4 regions of the Mesorhizobium sp. CC13 genome follow, and region 3 is predicted to be linked to each of the others. Evidence: riboswitches for the same ligand, from Rfam matches in the RefSeq annotation. Region 3 holds a riboswitch; each other region holds the start of a gene.
The links. Region 3 has a riboswitch for cobalamin ahead of PV773_RS07970 (ABC transporter ATP-binding protein). Riboswitches for the same ligand answer to the same signal wherever they lie in the genome.
Positions count from the first base shown of each region.

Region 1: another riboswitch for cobalamin. It lies ahead of PV773_RS04060 (DUF1636 family protein); the one in region 3 lies ahead of PV773_RS07970 (ABC transporter ATP-binding protein).
Region 2: another riboswitch for cobalamin. It lies ahead of PV773_RS04235 (CbtB-domain containing protein); the one in region 3 lies ahead of PV773_RS07970 (ABC transporter ATP-binding protein).
Region 4: another riboswitch for cobalamin. It lies ahead of PV773_RS17945 (aromatic ring-hydroxylating dioxygenase subunit alpha); the one in region 3 lies ahead of PV773_RS07970 (ABC transporter ATP-binding protein).

Region 1 covers NZ_JARDJI010000002.1:206,625-212,381, forward strand. The annotation lists gene PV773_RS04050 (cobaltochelatase subunit CobN) at 1-1,823, opposite strand, end outside; gene cobW (cobalamin biosynthesis protein CobW) at 1,967-3,004, opposite strand; gene PV773_RS04060 (DUF1636 family protein) at 3,001-3,360, opposite strand; cobalamin riboswitch at 3,472-3,675, opposite strand; gene PV773_RS04065 (winged helix-turn-helix domain-containing protein) at 3,671-4,897, opposite strand; gene PV773_RS04070 (NADH-quinone oxidoreductase subunit A) at 5,241-5,606, shown strand; gene PV773_RS04075 (NADH-quinone oxidoreductase subunit B) at 5,597-5,757, shown strand, end outside.
Region 2 covers NZ_JARDJI010000002.1:241,892-247,648, reverse strand. The annotation lists gene cbiB (adenosylcobinamide-phosphate synthase CbiB) at 1-877, shown strand, start outside; gene cobO (cob(I)yrinic acid a,c-diamide adenosyltransferase) at 892-1,509, opposite strand; gene cobU (bifunctional adenosylcobinamide kinase/adenosylcobinamide-phosphate guanylyltransferase) at 1,511-2,020, opposite strand; gene PV773_RS04240 (CbtA family protein) at 2,013-2,777, opposite strand; gene PV773_RS04235 (CbtB-domain containing protein) at 2,793-2,972, opposite strand; cobalamin riboswitch at 3,008-3,202, opposite strand; gene PV773_RS04230 (gamma-glutamylcyclotransferase) at 3,270-3,959, opposite strand; gene PV773_RS04225 (hypothetical protein) at 4,023-4,232, opposite strand; gene PV773_RS04220 (DUF1624 domain-containing protein) at 4,322-5,320, shown strand; gene PV773_RS04215 (isoprenylcysteine carboxylmethyltransferase family protein) at 5,317-5,757, shown strand, end outside.
Region 3 covers NZ_JARDJI010000004.1:12,165-17,921, forward strand. The annotation lists gene PV773_RS07960 (LysR substrate-binding domain-containing protein) at 1-106, shown strand, start outside; gene PV773_RS07965 (MFS transporter) at 242-1,408, shown strand; cobalamin riboswitch at 1,441-1,651, shown strand; gene PV773_RS07970 (ABC transporter ATP-binding protein) at 1,753-2,568, shown strand; gene PV773_RS07975 (ABC transporter substrate-binding protein) at 2,592-3,536, shown strand; gene PV773_RS07980 (iron ABC transporter permease) at 3,590-4,597, shown strand; gene PV773_RS07985 (anthranilate synthase) at 4,839-5,757, shown strand, end outside.
Region 4 covers NZ_JARDJI010000014.1:64,911-70,667, reverse strand. The annotation lists gene PV773_RS17965 (transposase) at 1-309, opposite strand, end outside; partial or broken gene PV773_RS17960 (electron transfer flavoprotein subunit alpha/FixB family protein) at 312-710, shown strand; partial or broken gene PV773_RS17955 (TrbI/VirB10 family protein) at 765-1,812, shown strand; gene PV773_RS17950 (DUF2274 domain-containing protein) at 1,809-2,039, shown strand; cobalamin riboswitch at 2,469-2,679, shown strand; gene PV773_RS17945 (aromatic ring-hydroxylating dioxygenase subunit alpha) at 2,787-4,034, shown strand; gene PV773_RS17940 (hybrid-cluster NAD(P)-dependent oxidoreductase) at 4,045-5,145, shown strand; gene PV773_RS17935 (hypothetical protein) at 5,142-5,420, shown strand; gene PV773_RS17930 (putative quinol monooxygenase) at 5,515-5,757, opposite strand, start outside.

The DNA of each region.
Region 1 (5,757 bases), on a different contig from region 3:
ATCTCCCCCACAGGTGGGGAGATTGGCAGCTTCGGCGTTGCCGTTTGTTCTGCGACATTGCTGTCGTACGGCGATAGGTCCGCAAGCTCGCTCGGCAGGACTGGCCAGCGCTCCGTTTTTTCCTTGGGCGAAAGCGGTGATGACAGCATGATCTCCCCCCTTGTGGGGGAGATGTCCGGCAGGACAGAGGGGGGCAACGTAGAGCGCTTGCTTGCGCGTTCAGCTTCGTCCTCGGGCAGTCCCCAGGCAGCTTCGACCGCGTCCCGGGCTTCTGTCGGCAGGTCCGCGGACATCGCCACGTAATCGTCGAGCGAAAGCCCATGCCCGCCGGCCTCGATCAAGTCGAGCAGTGCTCGTGGCGATTCCGGAATCGATTCAACGCCGTAGCCCGCGTCCTTGAGGTCGTGCAGCATGGCGAGCACGCTCGAGGGCACGTCGAGGCCCACGGCATAGCCGGTGCGGCCGGGGGCGCTGGGGTAGTCGGGGATGAGGATCGCGAGCTTGCGCTCATGGCGCGGTGTCTCCCGGAGTCGGAGATGCGCGGCGATGCGGCGGGCAACCTGCTCGACCCGGTCGGGTTCGGGCCGGTTGGCGAAGGCGCGGAAGCCAAGCGCCGGGTCGACCTCGCTCTCGGCCTTGAAGGAGATGGCGCCGGCGAGGATGCGGCCGTCGATCTCGGGCATCACCACATGCATGGCGAGATCGGCGGGCGCGAGGCCGCGCGAGCTGCCTTGCCAGGCTTCGCGGCGGGTGGTGGCGACGATGACCTGGAACACCGGCACGCCGACGCGGTCGAACAGCGTTTCCGCGCCTGGCTCGGCGCCGGCGGCGAAGGCGGTGGCGGTGACGATGGCCGCGGGGTTCAGGTCGGCGAGAGCTGCCTCGACAAAGGCGAGCGAGTCCTTGTCCTTGAGGCTGGAAACGAAGATCGGGGCAGGGCGCAGGCCCTGGGCTTTAAGCGCATCGACCAGCGCGTCTACCGGGGCGACGTCGGCGGCCAGGAGCATCGAACGATAGAAAAGGATGGGAACGATGGGGGAGGCGTCGCGCTCTGTCACACCCCCCTCTGTCCTGCCGGACATCTCCCCCACAAGGGGGGAGATTGGCCAATCGCCGGCAGTGTCGCCGATTGGAGGCGTTGCAGAATGTGAGTCGAGGTCCGTGACGGCCGATCTCCCCCCTAGCGGGGGAGATGTCCGGCAGGACAGAGGGGGGCGCGAAGAGGCGCTGTTCCATCCGGCCAAAAGGGCTTCCAAATCAGCGACGATGCCCCGCTCGGGATCGTAGATTCCCGCTTTCGGCACCGCGACAGGGCCCGCAACCGCGCTTTTGCCACCCGCCAGCCCCGCCAGCCGGGCGACCAACGCCTTCATGTTCTCTGGTCCGCCCTCGCGGAAATAGCCGAGCAGAGCGTCGAGTTCTGCGCGCGGCAGCGTCGAGGCTTCGATCAGCCTGAGATCCTCGTCGTGGCTTTCGCCCGGCAGAAGCGCCAGCGCGATGCCCTTTTCGCGCGCCAATGCCGAGAGGCGGTCGCAGCCGTAGCGCCACCAGTCGTGGCCGCCGAGGATGCGAACTAGGATGACCTTGGCGTGGGCTGCGACGCTGTCGATCCAGAGATCGACCGACATCGGGTGCCGGAGATCGCGCAGGCTGGCGAGCCGCATCGACGGCAGGCTTTCGGCATCCGCCTTCCAGGCGCTGGCGAGGCCGGCGAGGTCGCTGTCGGTGAAGGACAGCGCCACCACATCCGCAGGCTTCTGCCTGAGGTCCACGGGCTCGATCAGGTCGTCGAGCGAGGCGGATGTGGTGGTGAGGATGTGCATCAGCGCACCTCGCCCGAGGCAGCGAGAGAATTCCCCCTCATCCGGCCCTTCGGGCCGGCGAGCGCGGGCATTGGCGAAGTCCCCTCCCCGACGGGGAGAGGTCGACCGAGCGCAGCGGAGGTCGGGTGAGGGGGCATGTAGACTTAGCCTACCAGGATACGCTCGATGGCCGGGCGGTCGAGCCCCTTCAGACCGATGACCACGAGGCGCGAGCGGCGGTCGTCCTCGGCGGTCCAGGCGCGGTCATAGTAGTGGTTGACGCGCGGTCCGACGGCCTGGACGAGCAGGCGCATCGGCTTGCCGCCGACGTCTACGAAACCCTTCACGCGCAGGACGTTTTCTTCCTCGGCGGCGGTGGCGACGCGCTTGGCCAGTTCGTCGGGGCTGACGATCGAGGGGATTTCGATGACGAAGGTGTCGAAATCGTCGTGCTCGTGGTCGAAGGCGCCGTCATGGTGGGTCTTACGGTTCTCGATGTCGTCCTCGACGGCGAGGCCGAGGCCGAGCAGCACCGACGGGTCGACCTTGCCGTGCGCCGACGGCACGATCTTGACGGCGCGGGCGAGATGTTCGCCGACGATGGCGCTGGCACGCGCATGGCCGGCCTCGTCGAGCAGGTCTGACTTGGACAAAATGATGAGGTCGGCGCAGGCGACCTGGTCCTCGAACACCTCCTCGACCGGATCGTCGTGGTCGAGCGAATCATCCGCCTGGCGCTGGGCGGCGAGCGCTTCCATGTCGGAGGCGACCTTGCCGTCGGCGAGGGCCGGGCCGTCGACGACGGCAATGACGCCATCGACCGTGACGCGGCTCTTCACCGTCGGCCACTGGAAGGCCTGAACCAGCGGCTTGGGGAGAGCGAGGCCCGAGGTCTCGATCAGGATGTGGTCGACTTTTGGCGTACGCGACAGGATCTGGTCGAGGGCGGGGACGAAGTCGTCGGCCACGGTGCAGCAGATGCAGCCATTGGCGAGCTCGACGATGTTCTCCTCCGGGCAGGCGTCGATGCCGCAGCCCTTGAGGATCTCGCCGTCGATGCCGACGTCGCCGAATTCGTTGACGATGATGGCGAGGCGCTTGCCCTTGGAATTCTCCAGGATGTTGCGAAGCAGGGTGGTCTTGCCGGCGCCGAGAAAGCCGGTGACGACGGTGCAGGGAACGCGTTCGACGGAGGCGGTCATTTGTCTTCCTTGATGAGAGCAAGTGGTGGGATGCGCGCGACGAGGCCGCGCTTGAGGCTGTCGGGGCGGCCGCGCCAGGGGATCAGGCCGTCGGTCGAGGTGGCGAAGAGCCTTGCGCCGGTGACGAGGTCTTCGCCAGAGGAAATGCTGAGGTCGCCGAAGACGTAGCTCCAGGAGCCGTCGCGGATCAGTGCCGCGCTCAGGCGGCGCTTGCAGTTGCCGAGGCATTCGACGGTGCGCACGGCGACGTCGCCGCCGGCTGCGATACGGGCGTGCTCGGCAAGTTTCGCGCCGGCGCGGGGGTGGGCGTCAGAGCCGGTCTCGTCGCGGCAGGAGGAGCAGACGAGGATGGTCACGTCGCAGGCGCGCGCGCCGGCTGCATCGCAGGATGCGTCAGACGATTCGACCGGAAGATTGTCGTCGAAGTCCAAATCCAGGCTCCTTGCCCGGGACACCCGCCAGGCCTTCGGATCAAAAACTTTGACGGCAGGTCTCCTGGCTTGCGGATCGTCGCCTTGGCCCGCCTTCCCGGGAAGTCTCCCAGTGGTCTTCGAGCTCGGCTCTTCGCTCACAGTTGCGGGGACAGCCGCGGAGTTGGCCGAAAAAGCCGCACCGCATTCCCTCTTAGCCTCCGCCTTTGCGGGCGGAGGACCGTCGACTGGCGATTTAGGCGGTAGCGAGGGGTGGAGTCAACGCGGCGGAGCGACCAACGATGTCGCTCAGCGCCGGCCCGAGGTCGCCGGCGGACGTCACTTCGATGCGCTCGAGGCCGAGCCAGTCGCGCATCTGCTTGAGTTCTTCGTGTAGTTCGGCCGCGGTTTCTGGTGGAGCGCATGGCTCCGAATAGGCAGCGTGCACGCGCAGCACGCCGGCGGGCCGGTCGGCCTTGAGGTCGACGCGGGCGACGATGCGCTCGCCGAGCAGGAACGGCATTACGTAGTAGCCGTACTGGCGCTTTTCAGCCGGCGTGTAGATCTCGATGCGATAGCGGAAGTCGAAGAGCTGTTCGGCGCGGCTGCGTTCGAACACGAGCGGATCGAAGGGCGCGAGCAGGGCGCGTGCCTGGACCTTCCTTGGTATGCGCCCCCCGGCGTGGAGATAGGCCTGCCGGTGCCAGCCCTCGACGCGGACGGGAATCAGTTCGCCCATCTCGACCAGCTCTTCCAGACGGCCCTTCATGTCGGCTGGCGACAGGCGGAAGTAGTCGCGCAGGCAGATGGCGGTGGCGACGCCGTGGGCGCAGGCGGAAATCCTGAGGAGTTCGCGATGCGCGTCGGCGGCTGGCAGGGCAGGGCGGTTGAATATCTCGGCGGGCAGGACGCGTTCGGGCAGGTCGTAGAGCCGCTCGAAGCCGCGGCGGGAATGGGTGGTGATGCGGCCCGCCCAGAACAGCCATTCGAAGGCATGCTTCTCGCGGCTCCAGCCCCACCAGCCGCCCGAGCCCTTGGCCCCTTCTATATCGGACGCCGCGATCGGTCCGCGGTCGACGACCTCCCGGTAGATCGCTTCGATTTGGCTGCGGTGCTCGCGGCCGAATTTGGCCAGGCCCGAATACATTTCCGTATCGGCGCACTCCATGCGCCAGCGGATCAGCGGAAAGGTCTCGAGCGGCAGCAGCGAGGCCTCGTGCGCCCAATATTCGAACAGCATGCGCTTCTTCGGCTGCATGGCATCGTCGAGCAGCGCCATAGGATAGGGGCCGAGTCGCGAATAGAGCGGCATGTAGTGGGCGCGGACGACGGCGCTGACCGAATCGATCTGGAACAGGCCGGTGCGGTCGAGCACACGCTTGAGGTGACGTCGCGTGATCGCTCCGGTCGGCCGCGGATCGGCAAAACCCTGCGCGGCGAGAGCGATGCGGCGGGCGGTGGCCAGGGAGATTTTTTCGGTCATTGCGGCAAGCTATCGCAGTCTTCGGAAATGTGACGCTGGGGTAGAGGAATCGCACTTTGCTGCAGATGCTAGCAGAAGCGCGGTTCGGGACTTGTCAGGAGTGTAAAGTGGAGTAAAAATGGAAGGAAATCAAAGACGGGCGATCGCCCCAGGATTCTGGTCCAGCCGTGGGGTTTGCCACCTTTCGGACAAGGTTGGGCTTGCTTCGCCCGACTGCCTGCGCTAACCGTCGCCGCATTGCAGCACGACCGTTTCGTCCGAACCGGCGAGGAACCGTCGCGCTTCCGGAAACGGACCCCGTGCTGTAAGTCTGGGTGGATTGGCCACCAACGGAATTCGCAGCATGAACGCTCTCCTGAGTTCGTATCTGCCCATCGTCATTTTCATCGGTGTGGCGCTCGTAGTCGGCATTGCCCTCATCGTGGCGCCCTTCCTTGTCGCCTACCGCAGTCCGGACCCGGAAAAGCTGTCGGCCTACGAGTGCGGCTTCAACTCCTTCGACGATGCCCGCATGAAATTCGACATCCGGTTCTACCTGGTGTCCATCCTCTTCATCATCTTCGACCTCGAAGTCGCGTTCCTGTTTCCGTGGGCGGTGTCCTTCGGCGAGATCGGCATGCTTGGCTTCTGGTCGATGATGATCTTCCTGGCCGTGCTGACCATCGGCTTCGTCTACGAGTGGAAAAAGGGAGCGCTGGAATGGGATTGAACGACGCCTCCGGCACCCTGATCGCGCCGAAGCCGAAAGGCATCATCGATCCGAACACCGGCAAGCTCATCGGTTCCGACGACGCCTTCTTCGGCGAGCTGAACAACGAGTTGTCCGACAAGGGTTTCCTCGTCACCTCGTCGGAGGCGCT
Region 2 (5,757 bases), on a different contig from region 3:
CATCTGGATCGGACAGCTGATATCCTTTCTCGACAAGAGCCTCAACCGCGCCACCGATACCGACGCCATGCGCCGCATCTGGGGCGTGGCCGCCCTCGTCGTCATCGTCGCCGTTCCCGCCGCCACGGCATTCGCCATCGAGCGCCTGTTCGGCCTCCTGCCCTTCGGCATTCTCTTGACGGCGATCGCAGCGAGCAGCCTCGTTGCCCAGCGCAGCCTCGGCATCCACGTCCGCGCCGTGGCCGACGCGCTCGACAGCGGCGGTCTTGCCGCCGGCCGCAAGGCCGTGTCCCAGATTGTCGGACGCGACCCCGAACGGCTCGACGAGGCCGGTGTCAGCCGCGCCGCCATCGAAAGCCTGGCCGAGAACTTTTCCGACGGCATCACCGCCCCGGCCTTCTGGCTGGCCGTCCTCGGCTTTGCCGGCGGTGCCGCCTACAAGGCCGCCAACACCGCCGATTCGATGATCGGCCACCGCACCAAGCGCCACGAGGCCTTCGGTTGGGCGGCCGCCCGCTTCGACGACCTCATCAACCTGCCAGCCTCGCGCTTGACGGCGCTCGCAATCGTGCTCGCCGCCTTCCTAGTGCCCGGCGCCGACCCCAAGGCCGCCTGGCACGCGGTCTGGCGCGATGCGAAGCAGCACCGTTCGCCCAATGCCGGCTGGCCCGAGGCCGCCATGGCGGGCGCGCTCGGCCTGGCGCTCGCCGGCCCGCGCAGCTATGGCGGCGTGATGGTCGACGACACCATCATGGGCGCCGGCGGCCGACGCGACGCCAACGCCTCCGACATCCGTGCCGCCTTGCGTCTCTATTGGACGGCCGATGCCATTCTAGTCGGCGCGATCGGAGCGGTCGGATTGGCCATGTGGTTCTGAAGCGGCCCTGCCGCTCAGAACTCGATCCCCTTCTGCGCCTTCACGCCCGCCGAAAAATGGTGCTTGGTGGCGCCCATTTCGGTGACGAGATCGGCCGCCTCCACCAGCGCCGGCTTGGCGTTGCGGCCTGTGACCACGACATGCAGGCCCTCGCGCCGGCCCTTGAGCGCGGCAACCACGGCGTCCAGGTCGAGATAGTCGTAGCGAAGCGCGATGTTGAGCTCGTCGAGCACGACGAGCGAAATGCTCGGATCGGCGAGCAGCTCCTGCGCCTTCGACCATGCCGCCTCGGCAGCGGCGATGTCGCGCTTGATGTCTTGGGTCTCCCAGGTGAAACCCTCGCCCATCGTGTGCCAGACGACACGGTCGCCGAATGCCGCGAAAGCGTCCTGCTCGCCCGAATGCCAGGCGCCCTTGATGAACTGCACCACGCCGACGCGGTGGCCGTAGCCGAGCATGCGCAGCGCCAGCCCGAAGGCCGCCGTCGACTTGCCCTTGCCGGGGCCGGTGTTGACGATCAAAAGGCCCTTCTCGACGATGGTCTTGCCTGCCACCTCGGCATCTTGCACGGCCTTGCGCTTGGCCATCTTGGCGCGGTGCCGCTCGGCTTCCTGGTCGTCGATGGTCTTCATGTCACTTCACCTTCATCGGCAGGCCGGCGACCATGAACAGCACCTCGTCGGCGCCTGCCGCCACCTGTTGATTGAGCCGTCCGGCCGCATCGCGGAAACGGCGGCCAAGCGCATTGTCCGGCACGATGCCGAGCCCGACCTCGTTGGCGACGACGAACCACGGGCCGCGCGGCCGCGCCAGAAGCCCGGCAAGGCTCGAACTCTCGGCTTCGACATCATGGTCCGCGAGCATGTGGTTGGAAAGCCAGAGTGTCAGGCAATCGACCAGCACCGGCACGCCGTCCGGGACGCTGCCGAGCGCGCCGGTGAGATCCAGCGGCGCATCGATCGTATGCCATCCCGCACCGCGCCGGGCGCGATGGATATCGATGCGCTCGCGCATCTCCTCGTCATAGGCTTGCGCCGTGGCGATGTAGGTCCACGGCGCAGGATGCTGGGTCACGAGGCGCTCGGCGTGCGCGCTCTTTCCGGAACGCGCCCCACCGAGCAGGAAAGTCAGCTTCTCAGGCAAGATGCCCGCGCATCGCTTCGCCGCGCTCACCCATGAAGCGGCCGCGCACGAAGCCTGCGACGGCACCGAGGACGACCCAGAACACGAGGTTCGATATCGTGGTGGCGACGACGAAGCTGCGATGCAGGTCCACCGGGATCGGCGTCTCGTGGCTCGCCGGCTGCGGTGCGCCGACGACATGCGGCGCGACGATCAGTGCGACGCCCAGGATGGCGAGCGGCAGCGACTTGCGGAACGCGATGAGCGCAAGGCCCGCGGCGGTGGCGAGCACCGTGAGCGTCCACCAGACCTGGCGGTCGCCTAGGTCGGCCGCCGGCATCGCCGGCAGTTCCGGCGGCAGTCCCAGGCCGGGCGCGAGCGTGAACACGGCGAATCCGGCAAAGCCCCAGAACACGCCCTGGCGCCAGTTGGCGATGCCGCCGGCAAACTCGGAGGCCGCGACCAGGATCAGCGCGAAGGCCACGCCGCTCACCACGTTGGCGAGCGCCGTATAGGCGAAACGTTCGAAACCGTCGGCCGGCGCCCAGGCCTCCGCCTCGGGCTCCTGCGGTGCCGCTGCCTGAGCGTCGGCGGCCGGGGCGGACATTTCGGTCCCGGCGGCCGGCGCCGTGAGATGGTCATGACCGCCGGCGTTCTCGTAGGTCTCTGCCTTGAAGATCAGCGGATCGGTCGAATAGGTCTGGAGCGCGGCCAGGATCACGCCGGCGAATAGGCCGCTGATCGCCGCGATGAACACGACGTTGCGAAACACGGACATATCGAAGAACTTCCGTTAGTGGCAGGGGAACGCCATCGAGTGGCGATAATCGTGGGCCGCGTTGTGCACCACTTCCATCTGCGAGAAGCCGAGGATCCCGACGAAGAACAGTCCGAGCAGCGCCGCCATGGCAAGCTGCATGTTGCGCGACTGGGCAGAAACGCCGGCGCCGATCGCGGAAGAAACAGTCGTCATTTCGATGTCCTTTCGCCCTCCACCCGAGGGCACAGAGTTCATTTCCCGTCGCCGGCAGGTCTCCTGGCTTGCGGATCGACACCCTTCCCCGCCTTCCCGAAGCAAGCTTCAGTGGCCCTTGGGGAGAGCTAACCGCACACAGTTGCGGGGGCAGCCGCGGCTTCGGGCAAAAAACGCCCTCACCGCATTCCCTCTTGATTCCAAACGGAACCGACGACGGCATCGACTATAGAAACAAAACCCGGAAGCGGCAAACCAAATTCCGACGCCGGGCGGCGCGAATGCGGCGTCGGCCAATCAGGCCCTCGCCGCGATCCGCTCGGCGACCAGATGCTGCAGGCGCCACAGATGCCGGTCATGGATCGCCCGCTGCTCGAGGTTTTTCACGACGTTGTAGAGATAGTCCGCCGCCGAGCCCCAATGTCCGCAGCTCGTGGCGATGCGTTCCACCACGTCGTCCTCGGATATGCCGCCGGCATAGGCGCGCCCCCTGCGGTTGGCGACGAAGCCTAGCGCGACCAGCGGCCCTCCCTCCGTGGAGAGATTCAGCCAGCGCGGCGTGTAGGTCGACGGCTTGAGCGTCATCTCGCGTCGGAACAGCTTGTCCAACTGCTGACGGCGGTCGCCATCCATGAGCCGCAGCGCCACCCCCTTGCACTGGCCGCCCCTATCCATGGCCATCATGAGCCCGGGCTGGGTCTTGGTGGCCCGCCAGCGGGTCATGTTCACGCAAAATGAGCGATGCCAGCCGCGCGCCAGCGCCACCTTCTCCTCGGTGTGCTCCACCTCCGGCTTCCAGATCAGCGACCCGTAGGCGAAGAGCCACAGCGGCCCGTCGTCGGGACGGGCGCCCAAGGTCTCCTCGATCATCCTGGCATAATCGTCTTCGTCGAGATGCTGGGCGTCAGGGTCCGGCCCCTCGTCGAATACGTCGCGATGGCAGCGCGCCACCAATTCTTCCGTCAGCGACATAATGCGCCCCGTCATGGTCACCTCTCGCTTCACCCGGTATTCAATCCCTTCCCGAGAGAAATCAAAATCGCACAGCCGTCAGTGCCCGCTCGGCAATGTCGAGATGGCGGCCATTTTCATCGTCTGACGAGCCGAATTCGAACACCGCCACGCATCTGCCAGCACTACGTGACGGTAGCCGAATGCCAGCGCCTCGGATACCAGCTCCAGGCAGGCGTCGCCCTGCACTATCCGGGTGCTGCGTCCGATGGCCGCGATCGATGCGCCATTCGCAGAAACTTTGTGCATCGGCCGCAACTCTACTCACTACCGCCTAGTTTAAACCATTATAGTACTGCATTGGCGCAAGAACGCTCCAGACCGCAAAAGTGATATCCATGACGATCCAACTGTCCGCCGACCTGGCTCCGGCCCGTTCGAAACGCATCTCAACAATCGACATCGTCCGCGGTGTCGCCTTCGTCGCCATGGCGATCTACCACTTTGCCTGGGATCTGGAGTTCTTCGGCTACATGGATCCAGGCACGACCGCCTATGGCGGCTGGAAGATATTCGCGCGCTCCATCGCCTCCAGCTTCCTCTTCCTGGTCGGCGTGAGCCTGGTGATGGCCTACACCAAGGGCTTTCACTGGGGCAGGTACTGGCGCCGCCTTGCCATGGTGGCGGCTGCGGCGCTGCTCATCACCGTGGCGACATGGTTCGCCATGCCGAACACGTTCATCTTCTTCGGCATCCTGCATCAGATCACGCTCGCCAGCGTACTCGGACTCGCCTTCCTGCGCCTGCCGCCCCTGCTGACCCTGGTCGTCGCCGTGCTGGTCATCGCCGCGCCCCAGTTCCTGCGCGCGGATATCTTCAACCACCCGGCGCTGTGGTGGGTCGGCCTGTCGACCGTCGTCCCCCGCTCGAACGACTACGTGCCGCTATTTCCGTGGTTCGGCGCGGTCCTGGCAGGCATCGGCGTCGCCGGGCTTGCCCAAAGGGCCGGCCTGTTCGAGAAGCTCGCGGCGATTCAGGCAGGCGCCTGGTCGCGGCCGCTGACCTTCGTTGGCCGCCACGGCCTCGCCGCCTATCTCATCCACCAGCCGGTGCTGATCTCGCTGGTCTGGGCCTTTGCGCAGTTTTTCCCCGCACAGGTCGAAACCCGGGAGGTGACGTTCCTCAGTTCCTGCCAGCTGTCCTGCGAGCAGACCCGCGACACCGAATTCTGCGCGCGCTACTGTGCATGCGTGCTCGATGACCTGCAGAGGGACGATTCGTTCGATCGCTTCTATGCCGGTGAGCAGAGCGCGGCGCTGACGACACGCGTGCGTGAGACGACGGCCATGTGCACCGCGCGCTCGGACAGCGAAATGCAGAATGGAGGAGTGCAATGACAGATCGTTCCGCCGCCCCCAACAAGGTGCCGTGGCCGCCGATCATCTATCTTGCAGCGATCGCGGTCGCGATCCTGCTCGAGGTCTTTCTCCCGCTCCCGTGGATCACCGAGCCGCTTTCCGATATTCTGTTCGCCGCCGGCGGCCTTGCGGTGGTGGCAGTCATAGCGATCGAGATTTCGGCGATGCGCGCGCTCAAGCGCGGTAACACGACCATCAGGCCGGACAGGGCTTCCGACCATCTGGTCACCGACGGCGCCTTCGCCCTGACGCGCAATCCGATCTATTTCGGCAATACCCTGATGATGATCGGCATCGGCCTGATCGCAGGCAGCATCTGGTTCATCGCCCTGGCCCTGATCGCGGCCTTCGCGACGCAGAAACTCGCCATCGAGCGCGAGGAAAAGCACCTCCAGACCCGCTTCGGCAAGAAATAC
Region 3 (5,757 bases):
CCTGCCCGACATGGAGATCGGCATCCTGCGCAACCCGCAAGCGGGCAATTCGGCGGTCGAGCGGCTCTACGACTTCCTCCGCCGCGACCTGACGCAACAGTCCTGAACGACGGGGCTGCGCCGTCCGCGAATGGGTGCCATGCACTCCATGCATTGCTGCAATGCATCAAAATCGCTTGCGCGGCGGCCGACTTAAGGAAACTGTCGACCTAAATCGTTTCAATTCCCCCCGAGTCCATCCATGCCCTTGCCGATCCTCGCTCTGGCCGTTGCATCTTTTTGCATCGGTACCACCGAATTCGTGATCATGGGGCTGTTGCCCGAGGTCGCCGCCGACTTGGGCGTCTCGATCCCGGCGGCGGGGCTGCTGGTCACGGGCTATGCCCTCGGCGTGGTCATCGGAGCCCCGATCATCGCCATCGGCACGGCGAGACTGCCGCGCAAGCCGGTGCTGGTCGGGCTGGCCATGCTGTTCGTTCTCGGCAACCTGCTTTGCGCCATCGCCCCCACCTACTGGACGCTGATGGCGGCGCGCGTCGTCACCGCCCTCGGCCACGGCGCCTTCTTCGGCATCGGCTCGGTGGTGGCGGCAAGCCTGGTGCCGGCCAACAAGCGCGCCAGCGCCATCGCCCTGATGTTCGCCGGCCTGACGCTCGCCAACATCCTCGGCGTGCCCGGCGGCACCGCGCTCGGCGAAGCCTTCGGCTGGCGCATGACCTTCTACGCCGTCGTCGTCATCGGCCTGATCTCGGTCGCGGCCATCGCCTGGCTCGTGCCGGCGGGCGTCGCCCCTCCCGGCAAGGGTGGCGTCGCCGGCGAGGTCAAGGTGTTGGGCAAGCTGCAGGTGTGGCTCGCCATGATCATCTCCGCGCTCGCCTCGGGCAGCCTGTTTGCCGTCTTCACCTACATCAAGCCGATCCTGACCGGCGTCACCGGACTGTCGATCGAGTCCGTCACCTGGATCCTGCTCTTGTTCGGCGGCGGCATGACCATCGGCAACATCATCGGCGGCAAGCTGGCCGACTGGAGGCTGATGCCGACGGCCATCGGCGCGCTCGTGGTGATGGCCATGATCCACGTCGCCTTCGCCGGGCTCAGCCACTCGGTACCCGCGGCGATCCTGCTCGTCTTCATGTGGGGCGTCATCACCTTCGTCATCGTGCCGCCGATGCAGATGCGCGTCGTCGAGACAGCCTCGGAAGCGCCGAACCTCGCCGCCACGCTCAACCAGGGCGCCTTCAATGCCGGCAATGCCGCCGGCGCCTGGGCGGGAGGCGCTGCGATCTCGATGGGAGTGAGCTACGCCGACCTGCCCTTCGTCGGCGCGGCGATTGCGCTGACCGCCTTCGCCGTGGCCGTCATTTCCTTCGCGCTCGACCGGCGTGACGCAATTCAGCAGGCGGCATGACGCTTTAGCGATTGTCAGCAACCCGTCGTTGCTGTAGCCACGGCAGCGATGGTTCCTGCTGCCTGGTTCGGGCAGCGGATTAAATGGGAACACGGTGAGACGTCCCGGACGCGAAACCGTGGCTGCCCCCGCAACTGTGAGCGGATAGCAAGTCGGAAGAATGCCACTGGCCGCACGGCCGGGAAGGCTCCGAGGCGCCGAAACCCGCAAGCCAGGAGACCTGCCATCATCGGATGCGTTCAACCGGCCGGGGTGTGCCGCGGAGATGATGATGGTTGCGACTGCCTTTTTCGGATCGCCGATCGGATCGTTCTGCCGCCTCCGCCACGTCACGGAGACAGGGCATGCTCGATCACGTCCACGGCTCTAGTCGTCTCGTAGGCTCCACCCCGGCACTGCTCGAACTCGACGGCCTGTCATGGGGCCCGCGCGCGTCGAAGCCGATCCTCCAGCCAGTGACCGTGCGTGTGGAGCCGGCGGAGCTGCTGGCCATCGTCGGCCCCAACGGCGCCGGCAAGTCGAGCCTGCTGCGCTGCCTCTACCGCTACCACCGGCCGACCGGCGGCACGGTCAGGCTGGACGGAACCGACATCTGGCGGATGAAGCCGCGCGATTGCGCCCGCCGCATCGCCACAGTGCTGCAGGAGCCGGCCTCGGACTTCGGCCTGACGGTGGCCGAGATCGTCGAACTCGGGCTCATCCCGCACGCCACCCGCGTCGGAACCGCGGCCGACTACTATCTTGACGTCGAGGCCGCACTGTCGCTGCTCGGCCTCACCCGGCTCGCCGCGCGTGATTTCGGCTCGCTGTCGGGCGGCGAGAAACAACGCACCATGATCGCGCGAGCCGTGGTGCAGCGGCCCGACCTCTTGATCCTGGACGAGCCGACCAATCACCTCGACATCCGCCATCAGCTCGAAGTGCTCGAACTGCTTCGCAATCTCGGCTGCACCGTGGTGGTCTCGCTGCACGACCTGGCGCTCGCCTCGGCCTATGCGGACCGCGTGCTGGTCATGGACGGCGGCCGCGCGGTCGCCTGTGGCAGGCCGGCCGACATCCTCACACCCGAGCGCATCCGCGAGAACTTCGCCGTGGGCGCCACCCTCGACGATCACCCGGTCACCGGGCGCCCGCGCTTTTCCTTCCATCTCGAACGCTGAACCCGCCAAGCCGAGGAGCCTCCATGCGCCTGACGATTTTTGCCGCCGCAGTCCTTGCAAGCTGCACCACCGCCCTGGCGGACGACTTTCCGGTCACGGTCAGGAGCTGCAACCGCGACGTGACCTTCGCCGCTCCGCCGCAGCGGGCGGTGTCCAACGACATCAACCTGACCGAGATGATGCTGACCCTCGGCCTGGCCGACCGCATGGTCGGCTATTCCGGCATTTCCGGCTGGAACAAGATCGACGCGGCCATTCGCAAGGACATCGGCCAGTTGCCGGAACTCGCGCCGCAATATCCGAGTAAGGAGGTGCTGCTCGGCGCCGACGCCGATTTCTATTTCGCCGGCTGGAACTACGGCATGAGCGTCGGCGGCGCCGTCACGCCCGACACGCTCGCGCCCTTCGGCATCGCCGTCTACGAGCTGACGGAAAGCTGCATCCACGTCGTGAAGCGGGAAAAGTCGTCGATGGACGACATGTATGTCGACCTCCTCAACCTCGGCACGATCTTCGGGGTGCGCGACAAGGCGGAGGCCCTGGTCATGGGCTACAAGCGGGATCTCGCCGAATTCCAGTCCAGGCTGCCTCGGCTCGACAGGCCGGTGAAGGTGTTCCTCTACGATTCCGGCGAGCAGAAGCCGTTCACCGCAGGCCGCTACGCCATCCCGACCGCGATGATCGAGGCGGCCGGCGGCATCAACATCGCCGACGACGTCGAGGCCAACTGGGCCGAGATCGGCTGGGAACCGGTGATCGAGCGCAATCCCGACGTCATCGTCATCGTCAACTACGGCGAGGTGACGGCCGAGCAGAAGATCGCCTTCATGCGCTCCAACCCGGCCTTCAAGGACATTGCGGCGGTGAGGAACAACCGTTTCGTCGTGCTCGAATATGTCGAGGCTACACCCGGGCCGCGCAACATCGCGGCGATCAAGCGCCTGGCCGAAGCGTTCCGGGCTGACTGACCGTGTCGCACCGGAATTTCGTCAAGGGCCCACGCCATGCGCTGATCCACGCCATGCCGGCGCTGGTCGCGGCGCTCGCGGCACTGCTGGCCGTCACGATGCTCGTCGCGATCGGCGTGGGTTCGGTGGCGATCCCGCTCGACGCGGTCTGGGGGGTGATCGCCAACAAGCTCGTGCCGGGCAGCGTCGAGGTCTTCTGGTCGAGCGGCCGCGAGAACATCGTCTGGGACGTGCGCGCGCCGCGGGTCATCCTCGGGGCGACGGTCGGCGCCTCGCTCGCGGTCGTGGGCGCAGCACTGCAGTCGGTGACGCGCAATCCGCTCGCCGATCCGCATCTGCTCGGCGTCTCATCCGGTGCCGCGCTGGGGGCTATCCTCGCTTTGCTCCATGCCGGCATGGTGTTCGGCCCGATCACGGTGCCGCTGTTCGCCTTCGCCGGCGCGCTGGCGGCCACCGCCCTGGTGCTGATGGTCGCCAACCTGACGCGGGCGCACTCGGCCGGCCAACTCGTATTGGCCGGCGTCGCCGTCAGCTTCATCATAACGGCGGCCGGCAACCTGTTGATCTTCCTGGCCGATCCGCGGGCAGCGCCGGTCGTCATCTTCTGGATGCTCGGCGGCCTCGGCATGGCGCAATGGCAGCAGCTGGCCTACCCGCTGCTGGCGCTCGTCGCCGGCGGCGGCTACCTTCTGACCCAGGCCCGCAACCTCAACGCCATGACGCTCGGCGACGAGAGCGCCACCGCGCTGGGGCTGCCGGCGCGCCGGTTCCGCCTCGTCATCTTCGTGGTCTGTGCCATACTCACCGGCAGCGCCGTCGCCTATTCGGGCGTCATCGCCTTCGTCGGGCTGATGATCCCGCATGTCGTGCGGCTCGCGATCGGCGGCGATTACCGTCGCGTGCTGCCGCTGTCGGCTCTGGTGGGCGCCATCTTCCTCGTCACGGCCGACATGGCCGCCCGCACCGTGCTGCCGCCGCAGGACATGCCGCTCGGCATCCTCACGGGGCTGATCGGCGGCGTGGCGTTTGTCGCCCTGATGCGCCGCCGGGTCACAAACTGAGGGTCAGTTGGTAATGCAACGCAACACAGCGCAAATCCTGTTGCAGCCCATGTTTTTCGCCGCTATGGATTTCGCATGAACACGACCTCGAACCAGAACAATTGGTGGCGGGCCAGCTGACAGCGGCCTCTCGAAGCGCGTGTGCGTGAAAATTGTGGTGGCCGCAACGGAAGTTCCGGGCGGCCATTTGCTTTTTTCGAACCAGCTCCGGAACCTCCAGCGGCAAGAGATGGAGACGGGAATGACGGTGGAAATCCTAGAGAACGGCGCCGAGCGCTTTGTCACCGGAGGTGGCATCGCGATCACCCGCGAGCGCCACGAGACCGCCTATGCCGGGGCGATCGAGGCCTATATCGACGGGCTGAACAGCCGGCGCGGCGCGGTATTTTCCTCGAACTACGAATATCCCGGCCGCTATACCCGTTGGGACACCGCCATCATCGACCCGCCGCTGGTGATTTCCGCGCGCGGCCGTTCGATGAAGATCGAGGCGCTGAACGCGCGCGGCAAGGCGCTGCTGCCCGTCATCGGCAGGACGCTCGGCAACCTCGCCGAGGTGACGATCGGGGAGACGTCGGCCAGACTGATCGGGCTCGAAGTGGCAAAGCCCGGCCGCATCTTCACCGAGGAAGAGCGCTCGCGCGTGCCTTCGGTGTTCACCGTGCTGCGCGCCATCACCGCCCTGTTCAAGACCGATGCCGACAGCAATCTCGGCCTCTACGGCGCCTTCGGCTACGACCTCGCCTTCCAGTTCGACCCGGTCGAGCACAAGCTCGAGCGCAAGCAGAGCCAGCGCGACCTGGTGCTGTTCCTGCCCGACGAGGTGCTGGTGGTCGACCACTATTCGGCCAAGGCCTGGCACGACCGCTACGACTATGCCGGCGACGGCTTTTCGACCGAAGGCATCGCCCGCGACAGCGTCGCGGAGCCGTTCAAGGCCTCCGACCGCATCCCGCCGCGCGGCGACCACGAGCCCGGCGAATATGCCCAGCTGGTGCGCCGGGCGATGGACAGCTTCAAGCGCGGCGACCTGTTCGAGGTCGTGCCCGGCCAGATGTTCTACGAGCGCTGCGAGACCGCACCCTCGGAGATCTCGCGCCGGCTCAAGAACATCAACCCCTCGCCCTACTCCTTCTTCATCAATCTCGGCGAGGGCGAGT
Region 4 (5,757 bases), on a different contig from region 3:
CCCGACCCCATGGTCGCCACAATCTCTGAAGATCGGTGTCCGGTACTGCTTCAGGTATTCGGTCACCCGCACGCGCGCACCGCCGACCAGGACGATCTCAATCATGCCGCGCTGTTCCGCCCCAACCGCCGCGGCTGGTGAGGCGGCCGGCGCGCTGCTGATGACTTCGACCGGGATCAATTCCAGCGGCGAAGCCACCGACGCCGGCGTGCGCATCTGCCGGCGCCACGTGAACAACAGGTTCGCATTAATATCGTGCCGCCGCGCCACCAGCGACACCGACGCCCCGGGTTCACAGCTCTCGCCCACCAGCCGCTGCTTCTCTTCTAGGGTATATGATACCAAAGGTTCTGACGGCTGACTCTCGCGGGATTGAACGAAGCCGCTGACGCGGCAATTGGTGCGTGGGTTTGCGGATGGCCGAGCCGACGGCGGCCCTCGTCGTCTCGCTCGCCGGCAACTACGACACCATCGTCGCCGCCGCCACCTCGACCGGCAAGAACGTTTCGCCGCGCGTCGCAGCCCTGCTCGACGTCGGCCAGGTCTCCGAAATCATCGAGGTCGTCTCGTCCGACACCTTCAAGCGCCCGATCTATGCCGGCAACGCCATCCAGACGGTGCAGGCGCTCGACGCCATGAAGGTGATCACCGTGCGCACCGCCTCGTTCCAGGCTGCCGCCGAAGGCGGCTCGGCCGCGGTCGAGACCATCCAGCAATCGTCAGAGGCGCGTCCGCATCGTGCGCGCTGACTCAAGGCCGGCTTCATGAGCGCGACCAACCCCGGACAGAAAAAGGAAGCGTCGTTCTCCGATGACGCCCTGCCGCTCACCGACGAACCTGCGATGCGGCTGCGCCCCGAGCCCCCGCGTGTGACGCGCCTTTCGCGCAAGGTGCTGGCCGGTCTCAGCCTCATTGCCGGCGTCAGCCTGGGTGGCGCTCTGATCTACGCGCTTCAGAGCCGCAAGGCCAGAAAGCCGCAAGAACTGATTTCGACGGACAGCCTCGCCGTTGCCGACGGGCTCGCTGGCCTGCCGCGCGACTACACCGGTCCCATCCTCGGCTCGCCGCTTCCCGGCGACCTTGGCCGACCGATCCTCAATGCGCAAAACGCGGTGCGGCCGCCGCCGATCGTCGCGCCCGACCCAAACCTGAGCGCCGAGGAGCAGCGTCGGCAGCAGGAGCTCGAATCCGCCCGCACGGCAAAGCTGTTAGTGCCGACCGAAACACGACCGGTATTGACTGCGACGCCTACCGCGTCGCCGACCTCCCCAGTGCAGCCGATGCCGAATCCAACCGCACTCGGCCTCGACCCCCAGCCATCGACGCCGACGGCCGTCGAGCGTCAAAACGCCTTCCTCAATGCCCCGCCCGACAAGCGCAGCGTCTCGCCCGATCGCGTCGCGGCTCCGACATCGCCCTATGTGCTGCAGGCGGGCGCGGTGATCCCGGCCGCACTGATCACCGGCATCCGCTCCGATCTGCCCGGTCAAATCATGGCGCAGGTCACCGAAAACGTCTATGACAGCCCGACGGGACGCTTCCTGCTGGTGCCGCAGGGCACCCGCGTCATCGGCCAATACAGCAACGATGTCGGCTTCGGACAGCGTCGGGGCGGAGCTCGCCACCGACAACGATGACCGGCTGATCAATGCCATGCGCAACGGCGCCCAGGACACGATCAACGAGGCAGGTCAGCAGATCATCCGCCGCCAGCTCAACATCGCGCCGATGCTGACCATCCGGCCTGGCTTCCCGGTCCGCGTCATCGTCACGCGCGATCTCGTGCTCGAGCCCTATGGCGCAACACAATGATCAAGCTGAAGCTAAGCCCCATCGCCGACGACAGGCCTGTGAAGGTGACGCTGGAGCTTCCAGCGTCGTTGCATCGCGATCTCAAGACTTATGCGGAGATCCTCGGCCGCGAGAGCGGTCAGCCGGCAACCGAACCCGTTCGGCTGATCGTACCGATGCTGGAACGCTTCATCGCGACGGATTGCGGGTTTGCGAAGGCTCGGCGGATCCCTGACCCCGATCCGTAGCGATCGTCGAGTTTCTGGCTGGCAGGCCGTCCGTGACGCATCCGAGAGAAAGCTGCGAAACCGGCAGCACACCAATGCGGGCGTGTGAACTTCCGTACGCCCGCAATCCCATCTTGCTCCCCAAGGGCCGGGGAATATTTGAATCCTTCGACGCTTCCCGCACGACCGACAACGTGCTGCAGGTGAGAACCGATGCCGTTCCGAGTTGTCTCGATCTGATGGCACGCGCGCAGCGCTGCTGGAACAATCTCTGGGCGGCATTCGCCTCCTTGCCGAGCGTGTCCGCGACGAAGCCCAACGAGCCAATGGCTGGATCATTGACGCCGTGCTGATGAAGCGCGCGGAAGCAACTGACGATCGCCACGGTCGCTGTCGTCTTTGCAATCTGCCGATGTCGCTTTCCAGGCTTTGTCAGCGACGCGTCCGTGATCTGATCGACACGTTCAAGGTGCCCGTTGGCGAATTGGCCTGCGGGATAATTGGGAAGTCGGTTTGATGCCGACGCTGCCCCCGCAACGGTAGCGAAGCTTGTCGTCTCGACGGGAGAACCACTGGGCGTATGCCTGGGAAGGTGTCGGGACAGTCCTCAACAAAGGACAGCTTCGGAGCCCGGAAACCAGCCTCGAACTCTTTCAACCGACTGATCGCGGTGGGCGGTCAAGAGGCAGAGCGTTCGGGCAGTTCGTCCCGCGCGATCTTCCCCTCCATACCACCAGTTCAGTCCTTGTGCCGCTAGCGAGGACGGACATGGATACGCGCAACGAAATGCTGAAGCTCATCCGCGAAAGGCGCGATGGCTTCAGCCTGCCGCAACCCTTCTACATCGACCCCAATTTCTACAAGCTCGATCTTGAGCTGATCTGGTACCGGGACTGGCTGTTTGTCGGCCACGACTGCGAGGTCGCCAAGGCCGGAAGTTTCTTCACCGTCCAGGTGGGCGATTATCCCGTCGTCATCGTGCGCGGACGCGACGGACAGATCCGCGCCTTCCACAATTCCTGCCGCCACCGCGGCAGCCGCGTTTGCACCAGCGACAGGGGAACGTCAGCACGGCTGGTCTGCCCTTACCACCAGTGGACCTACGATCTCGACGGCAAACTGGTCTTCGCCCGCCAGATGGCCGAGGACTTCAAGAAGGAGGATTTCGGGCTGAAGCCCGTCGCCTGCGAAAGCGGCGGCGGCTACATCTTCATCTGCCTGGCCAAGGAACCCGCCGACTTCCGCCCGTTCCGGACGCTGATGGAGCCCTACTTCGCTCCCCACAGTCTCGTCGACGCCAAGGTCGCCTTCGAGTCGACCATCTTCGAGAAGGGCAACTGGAAGCTGGTGTGGGAGAACAACCGAGAATGCTACCACTGCGCGGCCAACCATCCCGAACTTTGTAAGACCTTTCCCGAGGCGCCGACCGTCACCGGGGTCAACGGCGCTGACAGCGACCCCGACATGCTGGCGCACTGGGCCCGCTGCGAGGCGGCAGGCCTGCCATCGCGCTTCTGCATAGACAAGGACGGGCAGTACCGTGCAACCCGCGCGCCGCTTCTCGGCGAGGCCGTCAGCTACACGACGACGGGAAGGCGCGCCGTCCGCAGGAACCTGTCAGACCAGGTTTTCACCGACCGCATCGGCACGCTTCTGCTCTACCACTATCCGACAACGTGGAACCACGTCCTTGGCGATTATGCGGTCACCTTCCGCGTCCTGCCGATCAGCGCGACGGAGACGGCGGTCACCACAAAGTGGCTCGTGCACAAGGATGCGGTCGAGGGCGTCGACTACGACCTCAAGGGACTGACCCACGTCTGGACCGAGACCAACGACGAGGACCGCCGCATCGTCGAGGAGAACGCCTTCGGCATCAGGTCGCCGGCCTATGAGACCGGCCCCTACTCCGAGCATCACGAAGGCGGCGTGATCCAGTTCGTCGACTGGTACGCCCGTTTCATCGAACCGAGGCTCACCGACGGGCAGAAGCCCGCGCTGCGCAGCGTCGCCTGAGGGAAGCGCCATGAATGCCATGAACGATCACAGCCTCTATCGCCACCTCGACGAGATGGCCCCGTGGAACGATCGCCTCCAGGTGCTGGAGGTGATCGCCGTGGCGGACGAAGCACCCGGCGTGAAAACCTTCACCTTCCGATCGGATGCGCAGACCTGGTTCCGTTACAAACCGGGCCAGTTCGTGACGCTGGAGCTGCCGACGGCCGCCGGCCCGCTTATGCGGACCTACACGCTGTCGTCTTCGCCTTCGCGGCCCTTCTCCATCGCCGTGACGGTCAAGGCACAGGTAGACAGCATCGGCACCCGCTGGATGTTCGGCAATCTTGTGCCGGGGTCTCGCGTCAAGGCGCTAGGTCCAGCAGGCAACTTCTCCCACCACGACCATCCGGCTGCGAAATACCTGTTCATCTCGGCGGGCTCCGGCATCACGCCGATGATGTCGATGCTACGCTGGCTGAACGACTGCGCACCATGGACCGACGTCGCCTTCGTCAACTGCGCCCGCTCGCCGGAGGAGATCATCTTCCGCAAGGAGCTGGAACTCCTCGGCAGCCGCATGCCCGGATTGTCTCTCGGATTCATGATCGAGGAGCGGTCGAGCCGCGAAAGCTGGTTCGGCCACATGGGGCGGATCGATGCCGTTCGGCTGCCGCTGCTCGCGCCCGACTTCCGTGAGCGCGAGCTGTTCTGCTGCGGCCCCGATCCGTTCATGCGCGCCGTAAGGGACATGCTGCAGGTAGCGGGTTTCGACATGGCGCGCTATCATCAGGAAAGCTTCGGCACCCCGGTAGCCGAAATGCTGCCTGCTCAGATCGAGCCAGGAGACGAAGACGCGGCAGCCGGCACCGCGTTCCCGATCAGCTTCGTTGGTTCGAATGTCGATGGGCGCTGCGATGCCGAGCAGACGGTGCTTCAGGCCGCTCGCGCCAACGGCGTTCGCATCTCGGCCGCCTGCGAGTTCGGCCTGTGCGGCACATGCCGGATCAAGAAGATCTCCGGTGAGGTCGCTATGAACCACAACGGCGGCATTCTCGATGAGGAGATCGCCGACGGCTACATCCTCGCCTGCTGCTCCATACCTCTGTCGCCGCTGGAGGTGGAGGCATGAGCGTCAGCGATCGAGAGGCGACGGCCGCTGCCCCGCGCAAGAAGCTCGATGGCAAGACGATGGCGGCCATATCGCCGTTGCCGCCGCCGGAGGAGGTGTTCATCGACTGGCTGATGTCGGTGCCGCCAGGCACCAGCATCGAGGCGGCCGCGCGATGGCAGATTGCGGTGATCGACAGTCGGGGACTCCTCCATCAGGATGTCCAGGTGCTTCGCACGCTTCTCGCCGCCGTCGCAGGACGAGGCCACTGGGTCCGACCGCCATTCAATCCTTGAGGAGTTCCGCGGATATCGGCAGGCCTTAGGGCGAAGTCGATAATAGGCTAGCCGACACGCCCACCGCAGTTTGTCGTTGGGATCAATCAACCAGCTAGCCCCAGGGCTGTGAAGAAGAGACATGGAAGATCGTCGCCTCTGGAGGTGCCGCGGCGAGCTCCCCAAGAAGAGTTATCGTCTTCTGGACTTCGGCGAGCGCTTCTTGACGTTCCAGGGCGGCTTCGTTTTCAAACACCTCCGTGGCCACGAATGAGTCGGGATCGGCCAGATCCTGTCCGATGTCGAAACTTGCGACACCCTCCAGTGGCCGACTGGCTTTGATGACATCCTTAAATGC